Regions from separate parts of the Arthrobacter sp. sptzw32 genome, predicted to be linked through region 3. Evidence: riboswitches for the same ligand, from Rfam matches in the RefSeq annotation. Region 3 holds a riboswitch; each other region holds the start of a gene.
The links. A riboswitch is a leader RNA that binds a small molecule or an ion and turns the genes downstream of it on or off. The one in region 3 is predicted to bind thiamine pyrophosphate.
Positions count from the first base shown of each region.

Region 1: linked by a shared signal. The riboswitch ahead of AC5RVN_RS01690 (FAD-dependent oxidoreductase) and the one ahead of thiD (bifunctional hydroxymethylpyrimidine kinase/phosphomethylpyrimidine kinase) in region 3 are both predicted to bind thiamine pyrophosphate.
Region 2: linked by a shared signal. The riboswitch ahead of AC5RVN_RS09195 (ECF transporter S component) and the one ahead of thiD (bifunctional hydroxymethylpyrimidine kinase/phosphomethylpyrimidine kinase) in region 3 are both predicted to bind thiamine pyrophosphate.

Region 1 is NZ_JBNHEZ010000001.1:348,498-354,132, forward strand. Features, by position in the region: gene AC5RVN_RS01680 (RNB domain-containing ribonuclease) at 198-1,685, opposite strand; gene thiE (thiamine phosphate synthase) at 1,789-2,526, opposite strand; TPP riboswitch at 2,554-2,672, shown strand; gene AC5RVN_RS01690 (FAD-dependent oxidoreductase) at 2,665-4,005, shown strand; gene thiS (sulfur carrier protein ThiS) at 4,002-4,238, shown strand; gene AC5RVN_RS01700 (thiazole synthase) at 4,243-5,052, shown strand; gene AC5RVN_RS01705 (4a-hydroxytetrahydrobiopterin dehydratase) at 5,101-5,439, shown strand; gene AC5RVN_RS01710 (hypothetical protein) at 5,487-5,635, opposite strand, start outside.
Region 2 is NZ_JBNHEZ010000004.1:54,477-60,111, forward strand. Features, by position in the region: gene AC5RVN_RS09175 (iron-containing redox enzyme family protein) at 1-200, opposite strand, end outside; gene AC5RVN_RS09180 (DUF4383 domain-containing protein) at 277-738, opposite strand; gene AC5RVN_RS09185 (hypothetical protein) at 861-1,070, opposite strand; gene AC5RVN_RS09190 (heme-degrading domain-containing protein) at 1,162-1,704, opposite strand; TPP riboswitch at 1,777-1,917, shown strand; gene AC5RVN_RS09195 (ECF transporter S component) at 1,972-2,595, shown strand; gene AC5RVN_RS09200 (ABC transporter ATP-binding protein) at 2,595-4,145, shown strand; gene AC5RVN_RS09205 (energy-coupling factor transporter transmembrane component T family protein) at 4,142-4,942, shown strand; gene AC5RVN_RS09210 (glycoside hydrolase family 25 domain-containing protein) at 5,014-5,635, opposite strand, start outside.
Region 3 is NZ_JBNHEZ010000002.1:34,182-39,816, reverse strand. Features, by position in the region: gene obgE (GTPase ObgE) at 1-546, opposite strand, end outside; gene rpmA (50S ribosomal protein L27) at 663-926, opposite strand; gene rplU (50S ribosomal protein L21) at 986-1,294, opposite strand; gene thiD (bifunctional hydroxymethylpyrimidine kinase/phosphomethylpyrimidine kinase) at 1,558-3,081, opposite strand; TPP riboswitch at 3,089-3,186, opposite strand; gene AC5RVN_RS03630 (Rne/Rng family ribonuclease) at 3,398-5,635, opposite strand, start outside.

The DNA.
Region 1 (5,635 bases), on a different contig from region 3:
CAGTGGAAGCCGATCGCGGGCTATCTAATTGCTGGCACTGGTGACCAACGGGTGTATCTCAAGATCGCGTAGGGGCGGGCTTGTTGGTTTCAAGGAAATCAACGACCGGGCATCCATTTCTACTTCTTCAGTCTAGCCGCAACAGCCCGATTCCCGGCTTTGGCCGCCAGGGGCCGTAGTTGCGGGCCGTGCCGCCGCTACTCGACGAGCTCGAAATGGACTTCCCGCGTGGCGATATCGGAGGAGACCAGGCGGACCCGGACCTTGGTGCCGGACTCCAGTTCGCCGGCGCAGCGGGCAGTCACCGCCGGATCTGCGATCTGGACGATCCCCGAACCGCCGTTGCCATGGCCGTTCTTCCCGTTGCCGTTGCCGTTCCTGCCGTTCTCTTTTTGCGGTTTGGACCCGGAGATGACAATGGCATCAAATTCCTGCCCCACGTGGTTGACCAGCAGGGCCGCCTCCACGGTATCCAGGGCCGTGCGCTCCATCCGGGATGCCAGCTGGTCGGAGCCGGCCATGATCTCGGGCAGGGACGGAAGGGCCTCCCTCGCCCATCCCGGCACTTCGCCGCCGCTGCTCAAAGCCTCGCAAATCACCAGCACAAAGCGGTCCACCAGCCGGCGCAGCGGGGCGGTGGTGTGCGCATAGGCGGCGCCGATGGCCGATTGCACCGCGTCCTCCGGGACGGACCCGTCAAAGGCCGTGTAGGCGGCGCCCCGGAACAGCATGCCGGCGGAGTGCATGATGGCCAGCTGGCGGGGTTCCGTCGGGTCCAGGCTCCGCAGGTATTCGCCGTAGCTGACTTCGCCGTCCCAGGGCTTGCCCAGGGCCTCGGTCTGCAGCCGGAAGTGATTCAGGGAGCGCTCGTCCGGGGAAGGCATGGTGCGCAGGATGCCCACCTTCCCCGCCAGCATGAGCTGGGCCGCAGCCATTCCGGTCATGAGGGATATCTGTGCGTTCCAGTCCTCCACCGGAAGCTGGGGAGCGGCGGCAATCCGGTAGCCGCCGTCGGGAAGCTGGACGATCTCCTGTTCCGGCATGTTCAGGCTGGCACCGCCGCGGGCCCGCTCCAGCTCCACGCGCTTGAGCCCCACCTCCCTAAGGAGCAGCAGCACCGGGGCCGCGGTGCCGGCGTCGAGCTCGGCCTGCACGCCCTTGTAGCTGAGCTTCGCGCGGCTGCGCATCCGGGCCCGCTTTACCGCTACGGACTGCACCCCGGCGGCGCTGTCCAGGCGGAAGTCCCAGACGAACGCGGAGCAGTCCTGGCCGGGGAGGAGGCTTCCGGCCTGTTCGCTGATGACCTCCGGATGCAAGGGGATCCGCCCATCGGGGGCATAGAACGTCTGGCCGCGCCGGCGCGTTTCCGCGTCCAGGGGCCCGCCGGGGGCCACGAAGGCGGGCACATCCGCAATGGCATACAGCACGTGGTAGCCGTCGCCGTCCGGCTCGATGAACAGGGCCTGGTCCAGGTCCGTCGACGACGCCGGATCGATGGTGATGAATTCGATGCCGGTGAGGTCATGGCTGGGGAGCTGCAGGGACTCGACGGCCGCCTTTGCGTCAGCCACCGCGTCCTCCGGGTAGGCGCCCGGCAACTCCAGCTCGGTCCGCAGGGCGCTCAGGGCCGCCTCGAGCGCGTTGTTGTGCTCGTGGACGTTGGGAGCCAGCCGATGGTGTGACACGAAAATCAGCCTAGCCCGAATCCCGGCCATAATGCAGGTGCCGGGCCCGGATCACCCCACGTTGCTGATCCCGCCGCGGACGCCGTCGCTCGGGCGCCCGAAGTCAGGGCTTCCGGGCGTCCAGCGCCGCGAGTAGCGCAGCGGCGGCCGCTGCCGGATCGGAAGCTTCCGTAATGGCGCGGACCACCACGATCCTGCGCGCGCCTGCAGCCACCACCTGCTCCACGTTGCCATGGTCAATGCCCCCAATCGCGAACCAGGGGAGGCCGTCGTCGGACTGCCCTTCCAGGCCGGCCGTCCGCGCAGCTTCTGCGGCGTACTTCACCAGGTCGAGCCCTACCGCGGCCCGTCCCGGTTTGGTGGGGGTAGCCCAAACCGGGCCTACACAGAAGTAATCCAAGCCTGCCGGAGCCGAGGCTGCAGCCAGGGCGGCGTCCACCTGCGCCGGGCTGTGGCTGGAGAGGCCAATGGCGGCATTGCCGTTGAGCAGGGTCCGCGCAGCCTCGAGGGGCAGATCCTTTTGGCCGATATGGAACACCGGGGCACCGGACAATACGGCGATATCCGCCCTGTCATTGACGGCCCAAAGCCGGCCGTGCCGCTCTGCCGCTTCCTTGAGGACGGCCAGCAGTTCGAGCTCCTCGGCTGCCTCGATGTTCTTGTCCCTGAGCTGGATGATGTCCACGCCACCGGAAAAAGCGGCATCAACGAAATCCCCGAAATCCCCGCGGTCCGTGCGCGCATCGGTGCAGAGATAAAGGCGGGCAGCGTGAAGGCCGTTGCTGATCTTCGCGCTGCCAAGGACGTCAGTGCCGGCGGCAGGGGCGTGGGACACATTCATGGACCAAAGCCTAGTTCCTCTACACTGGCCTCGTACTGCGGGAGCCCGCGGCAGCTGTCACAAAGCGCCGGGCTGAGAGGGCGTCAGAGCCGACCGCTTGACCTGATCCGGTTAATGCCGGCGTAGGGAAGGAGACACATGGGCGCACCTTCAGGCAGCTCTCTCAACGCCCAGTCCGGGCGGGCGGACAACATCGTCCACGCCGACGTCGCCGTCATCGGCGGCGGAGTCATCGGCCACAGCATCGCGTGGGAGGCGCAGCGCTCCGGCCGCGCAGTGGTGGTCATCGACGACGCGCCGGGGTCGGGGGCGAGCTGGGCTGCCGCAGGAATGCTGGCTCCGGTGAGCGAGCTGCACTACCAGGAGGAGGACCTCCTGGAATTCATGCTGGAGGCCTCCGTACGCTGGCCGGCTTTCGCCGCCGGCCTCGCTGCAGCTTCAGGGACAGATCCGGGATACATTACGACGCCGACCCTCGCCGTGGGAGCCGACGCCGGGGACCGCCGCGCCCTGATGGACCTGCGCACAGTCCAGCAGGCGAACGGCCTCTCCGTTGAACCGCTCACCGTCCGGGCAGCGCGGCAGCGGGAGCCGCTGCTCAGTCCCGGGATTTCCTGTGCACTGGACACCCCGGCGGACCACCAGGTGGATCCGCGGCTGCTGGTGGCCTGCCTGCAGGCCGCCCTGGCCGGCGGGCGTGCGGGTAACGGAGGCGGGAGCAGGGGCCGCGCCGCAGGGCACGGCACCGCAGCAGCCGGCGCCGTCGACGGTTATGCAGTCCCTGCCCGCGCGGCCGGGCTGCTGTGGCAGAACGGAAGGGTCGCCGGGGTACGCCTGGCAGGCGGGGGTGCCGTGTTGGCCGCCGAAACGGTGGTGGCGAACGGGCTGCACGCGGCAGCGCTGGAAGCACTGCCCGGCAATCTGCATCTGCCGCTGCGGCCCGTCTACGGGGACATCCTGCGCCTTGCCGTTCCCAAGCATGTGCAACCCCTGGTCACGTCCACCGTCCGCGGGCTGGTGCACGGCGTCCCGGTCTACATCGTCCCGCGCCGGGACGGCACAGTGGTGGTCGGGGCAACCCAGCGCGAGGATGCCCCCTCGGCCGCTGATGCCGTTTCCGCCGGCGGCGTATACCAGCTGCTCCGGGACGCGCTGGTGCTGGTCCCCGCCGTCGCCGAACTTGAACTGCTGGAAGCCACCGCCCGGGCCCGCCCCGGAACGCCGGACAACGCACCGCTGCTCGGGCGGGTACCCGCGGCGTCCGGGCCGGCCGGCCGGGACGCCCGTTATGTCGCCGGGCTCATCATTGCCACCGGCTTCTTCCGCCACGGAGTCCTGCTGGCTCCGGCGGCTGCCGCCGTCTGCCGGGACCTTTTGGACGGCGGGCCGGACCCGCGGTGGGCGGCCTTCAACCCTGGCCGTTTCTCCCGCTCCGGCTACCCGTCCACCAACCGCTTACGCCAAAAGGAAACAGCATGAACATCACCTTGAACGGAACCCGGCACCTTGTACCCGAGGGCGCCTCCATAAGCGCGCTCGTCAGCGAGGTCACCGGACGCCCCCTCGCTGCCACCGGCCAGGCCACCGACGGCCGGAAGCTTGGCGTGGCTGTCGCGCACAACTCGGAGGTAGTGCCGCGCAGCCAGTGGTCCGCCATCGCGCTCGCGGACGGCGACGAAGTCGAGCTCGTCACGGCCGTACAGGGAGGCTGACACCATGACCGAAACCATCACCACCTCAAGCTCAACCGGCCAGGACGATCCGCTGGTGATCGACGGTGTCGCGCTGACCTCCCGGCTCATCATGGGCACCGGCGGTGCCCCCAGCCTTGACGGCCTGGGAGCGGCCCTCCTGGCCTCCGGAACCGCCCTGACCACCGTGGCCATGCGGCGGTACTCCACCGCGGAAACGGGTTCACTATTCCAGCTGCTCATGGACCACGGCATCCGCGTACTGCCCAACACCGCCGGCTGCTTTACTGCCCGGGACGCCGTGCTGACCGCCGAACTGGCCCGTGAGGCGCTGGAAACAGATTGGGTGAAACTGGAAGTCATTGCCGACGAACAGACCCTGCTGCCGGACGCCGTCGAACTGGTGGACGCCACGGAGCAGCTCGTCAACAGGGGATTCAAGGTTTTTGCGTACACCAACGACGACCCTGTCCTTGCCCTGCGGCTCGAGAACCTCGGGGCCACTGCCGTGATGCCGCTGGGGGCACCGATCGGCACGGGACTGGGCATCCTAAACCCGCACAATATCGAGCTGATCGTCTCCCGCGCCTCAGTGCCGGTGGTTCTGGACGCCGGCATCGGCACTGCCTCGGACGCAGCCCTGGCCATGGAACTGGGCTGCGACGCCGTCCTGCTGGCCACGGCCGTGACCCGGGCACAGAATCCTGCCCTGATGGGGGAAGCCTTCAAACACGCAGTGATCGCCGGTAGGCTGGCACAAGCGGCCGGCAGGATACCGCGCCGCGAACATGCACTGGCGTCCTCGGCCATGGAGGGCCGGGCCGAGTTCCTGTAGGCCTCCCCCCTGGTGCTGCGGGCGCCGGCCACCAGGCAAGGAGCAGCTATGGCCGGCAAGGACGTTCTTTCTCCCGAGCGGCTCGAGGACGCCCTGGCGGTCCTGCCGGACTGGCAGTACAGCGGGGGTGCGCTGGTGACCTCATACACACTGCCGACGGCGGCTGCCGCGCTTGAGCTGATTGCCGCCGTCGGGCGCCTCTCCGAGGAGCAAAACCACCACCCTGACCTGGAGTGGCGGTACAACCTGGTGTACCTCCGGTATACCTCCCACGATGCCGGGGGAGAGGTCACGGCCCGCGACGTGCGCGCGGCCGAGGCAGTACGTGAAGCTGCAGCCGCGCTGCAGGCGGTTGCCGAGCCTAAGAAGCATCCCGCCGGCTCTTAACCGCCTGTGCCACTGCCTCGGGCAGTGGCCACAGTATTGCGGTCCGGTTAGAGCTTTAGGGCGGCAGTAAGCCGTTCCAGGTCATGCCTGGCCCTTGTGCGTCCCAGATAGAGGACAACGGCCACCGCCGCCGCAGTACCCAAAATAATGGGGAGGACCCACGGCAGCCACGTCATTCCCGGCCGGTACCCGAAGC
Region 2 (5,635 bases), on a different contig from region 3:
GAGTAGTGCAGCTCGTAGAGGGAGAAAAGTGCCAGCTGGACGTCGTCGTCGCCGATGATGTCGGTGGCCGTGCCCAGCTGTGTCACCACCAGCCGGCGCAGTTCCTCAACGGCGGGGGAGCTGTCACCGGCCCCGGCTGTTGCTGCCAGGACCCGGAACAGGGCGGTGCTGATGGGACCTCGGGGTTCAGGGATCTTCATGATTGCTCCTTAGGGCGGCAGCGGTGCTGCCGGGTGCTTGGCCGTCGACGGTGGCGGTTTCGGTCAGGGCGGTCGTTCAGGTTGCGCCGCGGCTGCGCCGCGGGGTGGTTCGGGGGGCCAGCAGGATGGCGAGAATGATCATGGTCGAACTCAGGGCCAGGTGGAGCCAGTTGTCGGCGCCGTTGAGTGGGACAAAGTTGGCGGGAGTTTCGTCCCCCACCAGGAAGCCGTAAAGCCAGAGAACCAGGTACACGACGCCCCCGTAGATCAGGAAGCTTCGTGCCTTCTGGTGGGTCCGGGCCAGCAGCAGTCCGGCCGCCCCGAAGGCAAGGTGCACGATATTGTGAAGGACCGACACCTGGAAGAGGTTCAACAGCAGGGCTCCGGAGCCCTGTCCGGCCATGCCCAGGGAGTCGTAGTTGCTGGTGATCCCGGGGACAAACCCCAGGACACCCACCAGCAGGAAGAGGGCGCCGGTTACGAAGGCAGCCTTCTGCAGGCCCGTCCTCGCGCCGGTGGCCCGGGTGCTGACTGTCATGACCTGTCTCCTCAAAAGCCTGGAGACAACATAGTAAGCATGGTTACTAATAAAAGCTAAGTGCGCCTGCCGGTGCTGCTGCCCGCCGGCCACTGCCGGCAGCGTCCGCGCAGCCGGCGGGCTCACCCTTCCGGGACGATCCACACGTAGGGGTTTGGCTGGTGCCCGCCGCGGCGGCCGTGCTCATACCCCTGCTGCCAGGCGTTTCCGACGGCGGATACCAGTTCAGCCAGCAAAGGATAGTAGGGGTGGTCGGGGCCGATGTAAATCATTTCTTCCTCGGCCTTGTCCACCGCTGCCCGCACCTGGTTTTCGGCTGTATTACCGAGCATGGCGCCCCCTCCTGTTTGGAACTTCCGCCACCCGTCTCGAATGTACTCCCGGCATCCAAGGGGAGTCCATCGCCCTGGTTGGGAACCCGCGTCAGTCCGTTCGCATGGAGCTGAGGATCTCGCGCAGCGCCTGTACCACCAGGTCATGGTCCTGCACCTGGGGAAGCCCTGAAACAGTGACCGTAGCCACCGCTCCCACTCCGGCGACATATACCGGGAAGGAGCCGCCATGTGCCGCATACCGGCGCTGATCAAACCAGCCCTGGTCTTCGATCCGTCCGCCGCGGGTCCGGGCGCGCAGCCCCACCAGCAGGGAGGGCACCTCGTACCGGGCCGCCGTTCTCTGTTTGGCGCGGATCCAGTGCTCGTTGTCCGGGGTGGCCCCCGCCAGGGCGACATGGAACAGGACCTGCTCACCCTTGGTGATGTCTATCGCGATGGGGAACTGGCCCTCCTTCCCCAACTCCACAAGCAGCAGCCCCAGGTTCAGTGCGTCGTCCATGGAGAAGCCTGGAAACTGGAGCTCCCGGATTTCGCCCTCTATTCGGGCGATAAGGGCCTGCAGCGATCCCTCCGGCTGGACGGCATCCGAATCCGGATCGAACTCAGTCACATGCGGTGAATTGGCGGTCATGGCCCACAATCTACCCTTCCTCCGGTGTAAACTGGACCCCGCCCACAAGGGCAATTATTTACTCACAGAATCATTCAACGACAGGGGAGCGCCGCCGTCGGGCATCACTGGCCAAGCCAGGAGCCGCAGGTGGGCGCTGAGAGTGCGGACAGCCGCAGACCCTCGAACCTGATCCGGTTAGTACCGGCGCAAGGGAGTCGAGTTCTCGAAGCTCCGCAGTGGTTTGCCGCTGCGGTTCTTTCCCCTCCTGTTCCTCAGGAGGATCGCATGGCAACTACAGCAATCAAGAAGACCACCAGCAGGTCCTGGCGCGTTGTGGACATCGTGGTGGCGGCGTTGATCGCCATCGCAGGCGGCGTCATTTTCTGGGCGTGGTCCCAGGGTGCCGCAGCAGTGTCTGCGCCGATGAACGCCCTTTACCCGCCGCTTACCGGACTGATCGCCGGCGGCTGGATGATCCCGGCGGTGCTGGGCATGCTGATCATCCGCAAACCGGGCGCCGCCCTGTTCTGCGAAACCGTGGCAGCCACCGGTGAACTGCTGATGGGTTCGCAGTACGGTGCCTCGGTGCTGTTCTCCGGCTTCGTCCAGGGCCTGGGTGCGGAAATCATTTTCGCGATTTTCGTGTACCGGAAGTTCAACCTGCCGGCGTCCCTCCTCGCCGGTGCTGCTGCCGGGCTGTTCTGCGGCCTCAATGACTCCTTTGCTCCCTGGGGCTGGAACATTGCCTACTCGGGCGGCGACAAGCTTGCGTACATTATCTTCACCGCGATCTCCGGTGCCGTCATCGCCGGGGCGCTGTCATGGATCGCCACCCGCGGCCTGGCCAGGACCGGTGTCCTGAGCTCCTTTGCCTCGCGGAAGGCAGCCACGGAGCCGGTTTTCTCCTGATGGCAGCGCCTTCCGTCCACGGCGCGTCCGTGGCGGCGCGCCCGGCTGCCGTCACCGCGCGCGGCTGGGGCTGGCGGCATGCCGGGCGTTCCAGGCCTGCTGTCCGTGCCCTTGACCTGGACATCCGGCCAGGGGAGCGCGTGCTCCTGCTTGGCCCGTCCGGAGCCGGCAAGTCCACGCTCCTCCATGCGTTGGCGGGGGTGCTGGGGGATGCGAACGACGACGGCGAGGCCGGCGACTCCGACGAGTCGGGTTCGCTGCTGGTCGACGGCGCCTCCCCCCGCGATCAGCGCGGCCGTGCCGGGTTGATGCAGCAGGACCCGGAGACACAGGTGGTCCTGTCACGGGTGGGGGACGACGTGGCCTTCGGTGCCGAGAACCTTGCTGTGCCCCGGGACCGTATCTGGACCCGGGTGCACGAGGCTTTGGACGACGTCGGGCTGTCCCACCTGCCGCTGGACCATCCAACGTCTGCACTGTCAGGCGGCCAGAAACAGCGGCTGGCCCTGGCCGGCATCCTTGCGATGCGGCCGGGGCTGCTTCTCCTCGACGAGCCGACAGCCAACCTGGATCCCGCCGGGGTGGTGGAGGTGCGCGACGCCGTCGGGCGCTGTCTCGACAAAACCGGAGCAACCCTGGTGGTGGTGGAGCACCGCGTCTCCGTCTGGAAGGACCTGGTGGACCGCATTGTGGTGCTGCAGCCCGGTTCTTCGACCGACCCGGGGGTGCTCCTGGACGGGCCTCCGGACCAGGTTCTCGGCGAAGCCCGGAGCATGCTCATTGCGGCCGGGGTCTGGGTGCCCGGGTATGTTCCGGCCACCCGCCCACGCACGGCGGATCCGGCTCCCGGCTCCGGGGACCTGCTGCTTGCCGCCGAAAACCTGGCCGTATCCCGTGAACGTGCCCGCCGCAAGGGCTTGCGCAAACTGCCGCCAGTACCGGTCCGGCAAGGCATCTCGGCGCAGGTCCGGGCAGGGCGGGCGCTGGCCATCACCGGACCCAACGGCGCAGGAAAGTCCACCCTTGCGCTGACCCTCGCCGGGCTGCTGGAGCCCGTTGCCGGGAAAGTTTCGGCCACCCTGGCGCTTAGCCGTGGGGCGGGAATCGACCCGTACAAGTGGAAGGCGGAGCAGCTGATTGAACGCATGGGCACCGTTTTCCAGGAACCTGAGCACCAGTTCGTGACCGGGAACGTGCTGGACGAACTGCGCTTTGGTCCGCGCCACCTCGGGCACGGGGAAGAGCGGGTGGATGAGCTGCTGGAGCGGCTTCGGCTCACCGAACTGGTTGATGCGAACCCCTACACACTTTCGGGCGGCGAGAAGCGTCGGCTTTCCGTAGCAACGGTCCTGGCCGCGCATCCGCAGGTCCTGATCCTGGACGAACCCACCTTCGGGCAGGACGCCAACACGTGGGCTGAGCTGGCATCGTTCCTCTCTGAACTCCTGGACGCCGGCACAGCCGTGGTATCCGTGACCCACGATGCTGAGTTCACGGCGGCGCTGGGTGGAACGGAACTGCGCCTGGCAGCAGAGCCGGTAGTGCGATGAGACAGGAGCTGAACCTGCGCGGCAACAGTGCGCTGCTGACCCGGGCCAACCCGCTGAGCAAGTTCGCGGCCGTCTTCCTGATCACCGCCGTCCTTGCACTGTCCATTGACTGGGTTTCCGCTTCCGTGGCGCTGGCGTTCGAGTTCCTGCTGTTCCCATTGGCGGGCCTCACCCTGACGCTGCTGTGGCAGCGGGGGTGGCCGCTGATCCTTGCCGCAGCCGTAGGCGGCTGGAGTACCTCCATCCTGGCGGTGGACAGCGGAAAAACGCTGATCGACGTCGGCATCTGGACCATGAGCGAGGGGTCGCTGGAGCTGGGGGTCGGGTTTATGCTGCGTGGCCTGGCAATCGCGCTCCCGGCGGTGCTGTTGATGAGCTGCACTGACCCCACGGACCTGGCCGATGCGCTGGCGCAAAAAGCACGCCTCCCGCACCGGTTCGTGCTGGGGACTTTGGCCGCCATGCGCCTGGTGGGGCTGATGGCGGAGGAATGGCAGACCATCGGCATGGCCCGGCGGGCCCGGGGCGTAGGTTCCCGCGGCAGTGCCCTGCAGCGGGTAAAGGCCACGATGGGGCAGAGCTTCGGTCTCCTGGTTCAGGCCATCCGCCGTGCCTCAAGGCTGGCCGTGACCATGGAGGCGCGTGGTTTCGGCGGCGGGCGGCGGACGTGGGCGCGGGAATCCACCTACAGCGGGCTGGACCTGTGCGTGCTCGGTGGAGGCGTGCTGATGGCCGGCGCGGCCTTTGCTGCGGCCGTCTGGGCGGGCACGTGGAACATGGTGTGGCTGGGGAGCTGAGTGGTCTGCCCTGCTGTCCTACACATCAAACGTTCGGGCCGCCCGCAGGAGGCTGACTGCAGGGCGCAAGGTCAGACGCAGGAGTGGTTGTAGTCGAATTTACGCGACACGAACTGGGTTATGACCACGTGGCCGCCGGCGGTCAACGGCGGATCTGAGCAATTGGCTTTGGCGCCGGTCAGCGTCCGCGCACCGGCCAGCCAGCCGGGCAGGTAGTAAAGGCTGCTCGAGCTGCTGACGGTCCCCGCAATCCGGCCCCATTGGAGGCCGGTGGAATAGATTCCGACTCCCTTGACGTTGATGCTGTGGAAGAAATCCGCCATGCCCTCCAGCACAGCGCGGTTCGCATCCTTGTCCGTGGCGGACCAGCTGTTTTCGGTTTCCACGTCAAGCCACCAGAAGTAGTCGGAGGGGTTGGTAATGCCGCGGATGTAGGCGTCGTCGAACGCCTTCGCGTAGCCGTACATGTACGCGCACGCCTTCCCGTAGTCCTTGTCTTCGCAGGAGCCATAGGGGTTATGGACGGCGGATCCGATGGGGTACTCGTTGCTGGTTGGCCACCACGAGCCGCTGCTTCCAGGGTTGGCGGTGTTGACGTAAAGGGACACCTTTGGCTGGGGCGTGATGCCGGATGAGGCTGCCGCCCACTCCAGTTGCTCTTCAAGGCATGGGTTTGTGTTGTTCGCCAGACCG
Region 3 (5,635 bases):
GGCGGCGGACATGGCGGCGATGAGGCTGGACTTGCCGGCGGACGGGAAGCCCACCAGGGCGATATCGGCGATCGACTTAAGCTCCAGGACGATGTCGCTGGACTCGCCCTCGATACCGAGCAGGGCGAACCCGGGAGCTTTGCGCTTTTGTGATGAGAGCGCGGCGTTGCCGAGGCCGCCGATGCCCCCTGCTGCGGCTACGTATTCGGCGCCTTCACCAACGAGGTCCGCGAGAACCGTGCCGTCCTTGGATTTGACCACGGTGCCGTCAGGGACGGGGAGTATCAGGGTTTCGCCGTTCTTGCCGCCACGCCAGTCACCCATGCCCGGGCCACCGTTGGTGGCGTGGCGGTGGGGTGCGTGGTGGTAGTCAAGGAGGGTAGTGGTCTGGTGGTCAACGCGAAGGATCACGTCGCCGCCATTGCCGCCGTTGCCGCCGTCGGGACCGCCAAGCGGCTTGAACTTTTCGCGGTGGACGGAGACGCATCCGTGACCGCCGGCACCGCCGGATACGTGCAGTACTACCCGGTCTACAAAGCTGGCCACGTGGTTCTCCTCAATGCTGTTTCCTGGACGCCGCGGGGCGCCAAGACGATTGTAATGCGGTTAAAAGAACAGTGGAGCGGGCCAACTGGCCCGCTCCACCGCTTCAGAACTGTTTGTTACTCTGCAGCTGCAGCAGCAACGATGTTGACGACGCGACGACCGCGGCGGGTGCCGAATTCAACGGCTCCCGGGGTCAGTGCGAACAGGGTGTCGTCGCCGCCACGGCCAACGCCGGCGCCCGGGTGGAAGTGGGTGCCACGCTGGCGGACGATGATCTCGCCTGCGGAGACGACTTGGCCGCCGAAGCGCTTCACGCCGAGGTACTGAGCGTTGGAATCACGACCGTTGCGAGTGGAGCTCGCGCCCTTTTTATGTGCCATTTGAAATGCCTGCCTCTAAATTCTGGGGATCTGCTGAAAAACCTGAACAGTAACGAAGGTTACTGGATACCAGTGATCTTGACCTTGGTCAGTTCCTGGCGGTGACCCTGGCGCTTCTTGTAACCGGTCTTGTTCTTGAACTTCTGGATCACAATCTTCGGACCACGGAGGTCGTTCAGGATCTCAGCCGTAACAGTTACCTTGGCCAGGTCAGCAGCGGCGGTGGTGACCTTGTCACCATCAACCAGGAGCAGTGCGGGCAGCTGGATAGTGCTGCCAGCTCCACCGGCGACGCGGTTAAGGGTAACGAAGTCTCCAACGGAAACCTTCTCTTGGCGGCCGCCTGCGCGGACAATCGCGTACACCACTTGGGAACTCACTTCTCTCGACGTTTATTACAAAATTTGCGTGCGGAACCGGCCAATAAAAGCCTGGTTTCTCGCTGTGCCTCAACGCCGTGGGGTCATAACCCAAGTGTTGGCGTAAGCACCGAAGATCCAGAATACGCTAATTTTGGCTTCGGCCGCAAATGAGGCTGGTTCCGGCGGGCTGGCTGTGATAAGTACCACTGCTGAATCCCGGCCTCGGGACCGTGCCCCACCATACTACCGGCAAGGCCGCGGCCACGGTGTCAGGCATGGAGGCGCGGCGCGTCGAAGAAGTCCACTTCCAGGCGGCAGGACTGCTTGAATGCCGTGATCATGGCGGCCCACTCGGCAGCGGAGGCCCTGCGTCCCGCTTCATCCACTATGGCAATGGCCCTGCGGGTGGCGGCGGCGAAGTCTTCGTCGGCATAGGTGCGCAGCCACTCCGCGTAAGGGTGCGCGGAAGGTTCACCGGCGGCAACAAACTGGGCGTGGAGCGTGGCGCCTACCTCGGCGTACAGCCAGAAGCAGGGCAGGACTGCCGCCGCGAGGACCGCATAACTGCCCGACGCCGAGGCCGCCGTCAGGTGGTCAACGTAGGACTTGGTGACGGGGCCGAGCCGGGGCAGGACCGAGCGCGCGCCCAGCCAGGAGCGGTGAAGCTCCGACTCGACCTCCAGGCACTGCCCGGCCGAAGCAGCCCAAAACAGTTGCTCCGCCTCGGTGGGCGCCAGCGAACTCGCCCTTGCCAGAACCCGTGAATAGCCGTTGAGGTAGAGGGCATCCTGCGCGAGGTAGTACTCAAACTGGTGCTCCTGAAGGCTGCCCGTAGCCAGGTCGCGGATGAAGCCGAGGGCATAGATATCCTCCAGGTCCGGCTGCGCCTCACGCCGCAGCTGCGCCGCGAAGCTGCCTTCCGCCGGCACCGGCTGCAGGTGGTGGAAATGATGCACGGGCCCGTTGCCTGTCCCCACCTCCAGGGTTCCCGAGGCCTTGAGGGCGCCGGCGAGCCACGGCTTGGCTTCCCGGAGTGACGCTTCCCAGTCCCCCAGCCGCGCCTGGGCGGTGGCCATTGCAGAGGACAACGAACAGCCTGTGCCGTGGCTGTTCGTCGTTGCAAGCCGCTCCCCTGGCACCTCCACCACTTCATGGGACAGCAGGCCCCGGGTGTTGACCAGCGCGTCCGGGCACTCGTTGCCGTCCAGGTGGCCGCCCTTGACCAGTACGGTTGCGCCGCTGGCGGCTGCGAGGGCGCGGCCCTGGTCCAGCGCACCGGCCCAGCTGTCCTGCAACTGCCCGCCCACAAGCATGGCGAGCTCCGCGAGGTTGGGGGTGATGAGGTGTGCCAGCGGCAGGAGTTCGCGCAGGACCGTTTCGGCAGACTCGTGCAGGAGCCGGTCGCCGCTGGTGGCAACCATCACTGGGTCCAGGACCACGACGGCGGGCCGCACCTTCTGCAGCCACTGCGCCACCGTTCCAATGACGTCGGCGTTGCCGAGCATTCCGATTTTCACGGCGTCGATGGTGATGTCGTCGCTGATGGCGTCGAGTTGCTCTGCCAGGAATGCTGCAGGGGGCACGTGAACGGACCTTACTCCGTGCGTGTTCTGGGCTGTGAGGGCAGTGATGGCTGCCATCCCGTACCCCCCGAGGGCCGCGATGCTTTTCAAATCCGCCTGGATACCGGCACCGCCGGAAGGATCCGAGCCGGCGATGGACAGGACCCTGGGTACCTGCCGGCCCGGCAATGCCGGCGCCGCAGTGGCGGGTCCAGGGGTGGCTGCGGGCATTACAAGAGTCGTAGACAAAGGACATCCCTTCGCCGGTGCTAACCGGACAGGTTCAACGGGTCTGAATCTCAGCCGGCTCTCTGCGCGGCACCCCGTGTCGGTTCCCCAGCCTAGCTTTTTTGCCCGCCCCAGGCTGAAGGTGACACATTGCGACCCGAAGCCGCACGCTGATGGCGCGCAGCTCCGCATCCCGCCCTGCGGGCCCTGCACGCAAAAGTCCCCGCCCAGTGGACAAATCCCCTGGAAATTCCTGGGGTTTTGTCCACTGAACGGGGACTTGTTGAAACGCGCCGGTACGTGCCCGTGAGCGCTCCGGCTAGAGCTCCGAGGCCGGTACGCCTACGCCCAGGATGATGGGCGCCTCTGCGGGCTTTGTTGACGCTTTTTCAAGGCCGGCACCGCCGTCACCGGCCGGCGCCGGAGCCTTTGCCTCGTGGGTATGCCCTGTGCTGGCTGCCGTCACGCTTTCGTGATGCTGCACGGAGGTTTCGTTGGCTGCTCCCTGGGCACGGCTGGCACTGCGGTTGCGCCGCGGGCGCCGTTGCCGGGACTGCTCCAGCGTGTGGTCCGTGTAGTCCTTCGCCGGTTCCCCGGCAGCGGCTGCAGCAGGCACGCGGGCCGGCTGTACCGGCTCCACGCGCTCCGCCGGTTTCTGCTCCGGTTCGGTCTGCTCAGGCTCCGCTTGTGCGGGCGCCGGCTGGCCCAGGTGGGCGAACGCTTCGGCAAGCCGGTCCAGGGTCAGTGCGGGCTTCTGCGGCTGCTCCTCAGCATGGTCAACGAACGGCAGCACCACCTTCTCGCCGCCGAAGGTCAGCACGGCGGCCGGGCGCGCATCGTCGTCGCGGTTTGTTTCCACTGCGGGAGCCGGGGCAGGGGCGGGCGCGGAATGGTCCGCGGCAGCCTGCCTGGCTGCGGCCACTTCGTCGTCGTGCAAGTGGGCTGCATGCGCGGCGGCGGCGATGTTGGCAAGGGCCAGCCGGGTGGCTTCCGCCTTCGCGTGCCGCTCAGCGTCAGAGGGGTCGGGCTGGACTGTGTGGACGGGCACGGCAGGCGCGGGGGCAACCTCGGGCTGCTGGCCGCCACGGCCCCGCCGCCGCTTCCGGTCCGGACGCACGCCGGCCTGGCTGCTGTCGATGCGCGGGGCGTCATTGCGGTGGCCTTCGCTGCGGGGTTCCGGCCGGCTGTCGGTCCGCTGGACGTGGTGTTCGGCGGCCACGATGTTGGCCCGCCGGTGCTCAACGGGGTCGTCATGGGTGACGACGCCGCGGCCGGCGCACGCTTCGCACTGCTCGCCGAAGACTTCCAGGAGTCCGGTGCCCATCCGCTTTCGCGTCATCTGCACCAGGCCAAGGGAGGTCACTTCGGCAACCTGGTGCTTGGTGCGGTCGCGTCCCAGGCATTCCACCATGCGGCGCAGAACGAGGTCGCGGTTGGATTCAAGGACCATGTCGATGAAGTCGATGACGATGATGCCGCCGATGTCGCGGAGGCGGAGCTGGCGGACCACTTCCTCAGCAGCCTCGAGGTTGTTTTTGGTCACCGTCTCTTCGAGGTTGCCGCCGCTGCCGGTGAACTTGCCGGTGTTGACGTCCACCACGGTCATGGCTTCGGTGCGGTCGATCACCAGCGAACCGCCGGACGGGAGGAAGACCTTCCGCTCCAGCGCCTTGTGGATCTGCTCGTCAATGCGCCAGGCAGCGAAGATGTCCTGGTCCTTGGTCCACTTTTCGAGGCGTCCCACCAGGTCCGGCGCCACATAGGTGACGTACGCCTCGATGGTGTCCCAGGCTTCCTCGCCCGAAACGATCAGCTTGGAGAAGTCTTCGTTGAAGACGTCACGGACCACCTTGATGGTGAGGTCCGGTTCGCCGTACAGCAGCTCAGGAGCAAGGATCTTGGTGGACTTCGACTGGCTTTCGATGCCTTCCCACTGCGCGCGCAGGCGGTTGATGTCGTGTGTCAGCTCTTCCTCGGACGCTCCCTCGGCGGCGGTGCGGACAATGACGCCCGCCTGCTCCGGGAGCCGGTCCTTGAGGATGCGCTTGAGGCGGTTGCGTTCTACGTCGGGCAGTTTGCGCGAGATGCCGGTCATGGAACCGCCGGGCACGAACACCAGGTAGCGGCCGGGGAGTGAGATCTGGCTGGTCAGGCGTGCGCCCTTGTGTCCCACGGGGTCCTTGGTCACCTGGACCAGCACGGTATCACCGGACTTGAGCGCATTTTCGATACGGCGCTGCTTGCCCTCGAGGTTGACGGCTTCCCAGTTCACCTCACCGGCGTAAAGGACGGCGTTCCGGCCGCGCCCGATGTCCACGAAGGCGGCTTCCATGGAAGGCAGCACGTTCTGGACCTTGCCGAGGTAGACGTTGCCGATCAGGGAATCCTGCTGGGTCTTCGACACAAAATGCTCGGCCAGGACGCCGTCTTCGAGGACGGCGATCTGGATTCTGTCGTCGCGCTGGCGCACAATCATCTGCCGGTCGACAGACTCGCGGCGGGCAAGGAATTCGGCCTCGGTAATGACGGTGCGGCGGCGGCCGGTGTCACGCGACTC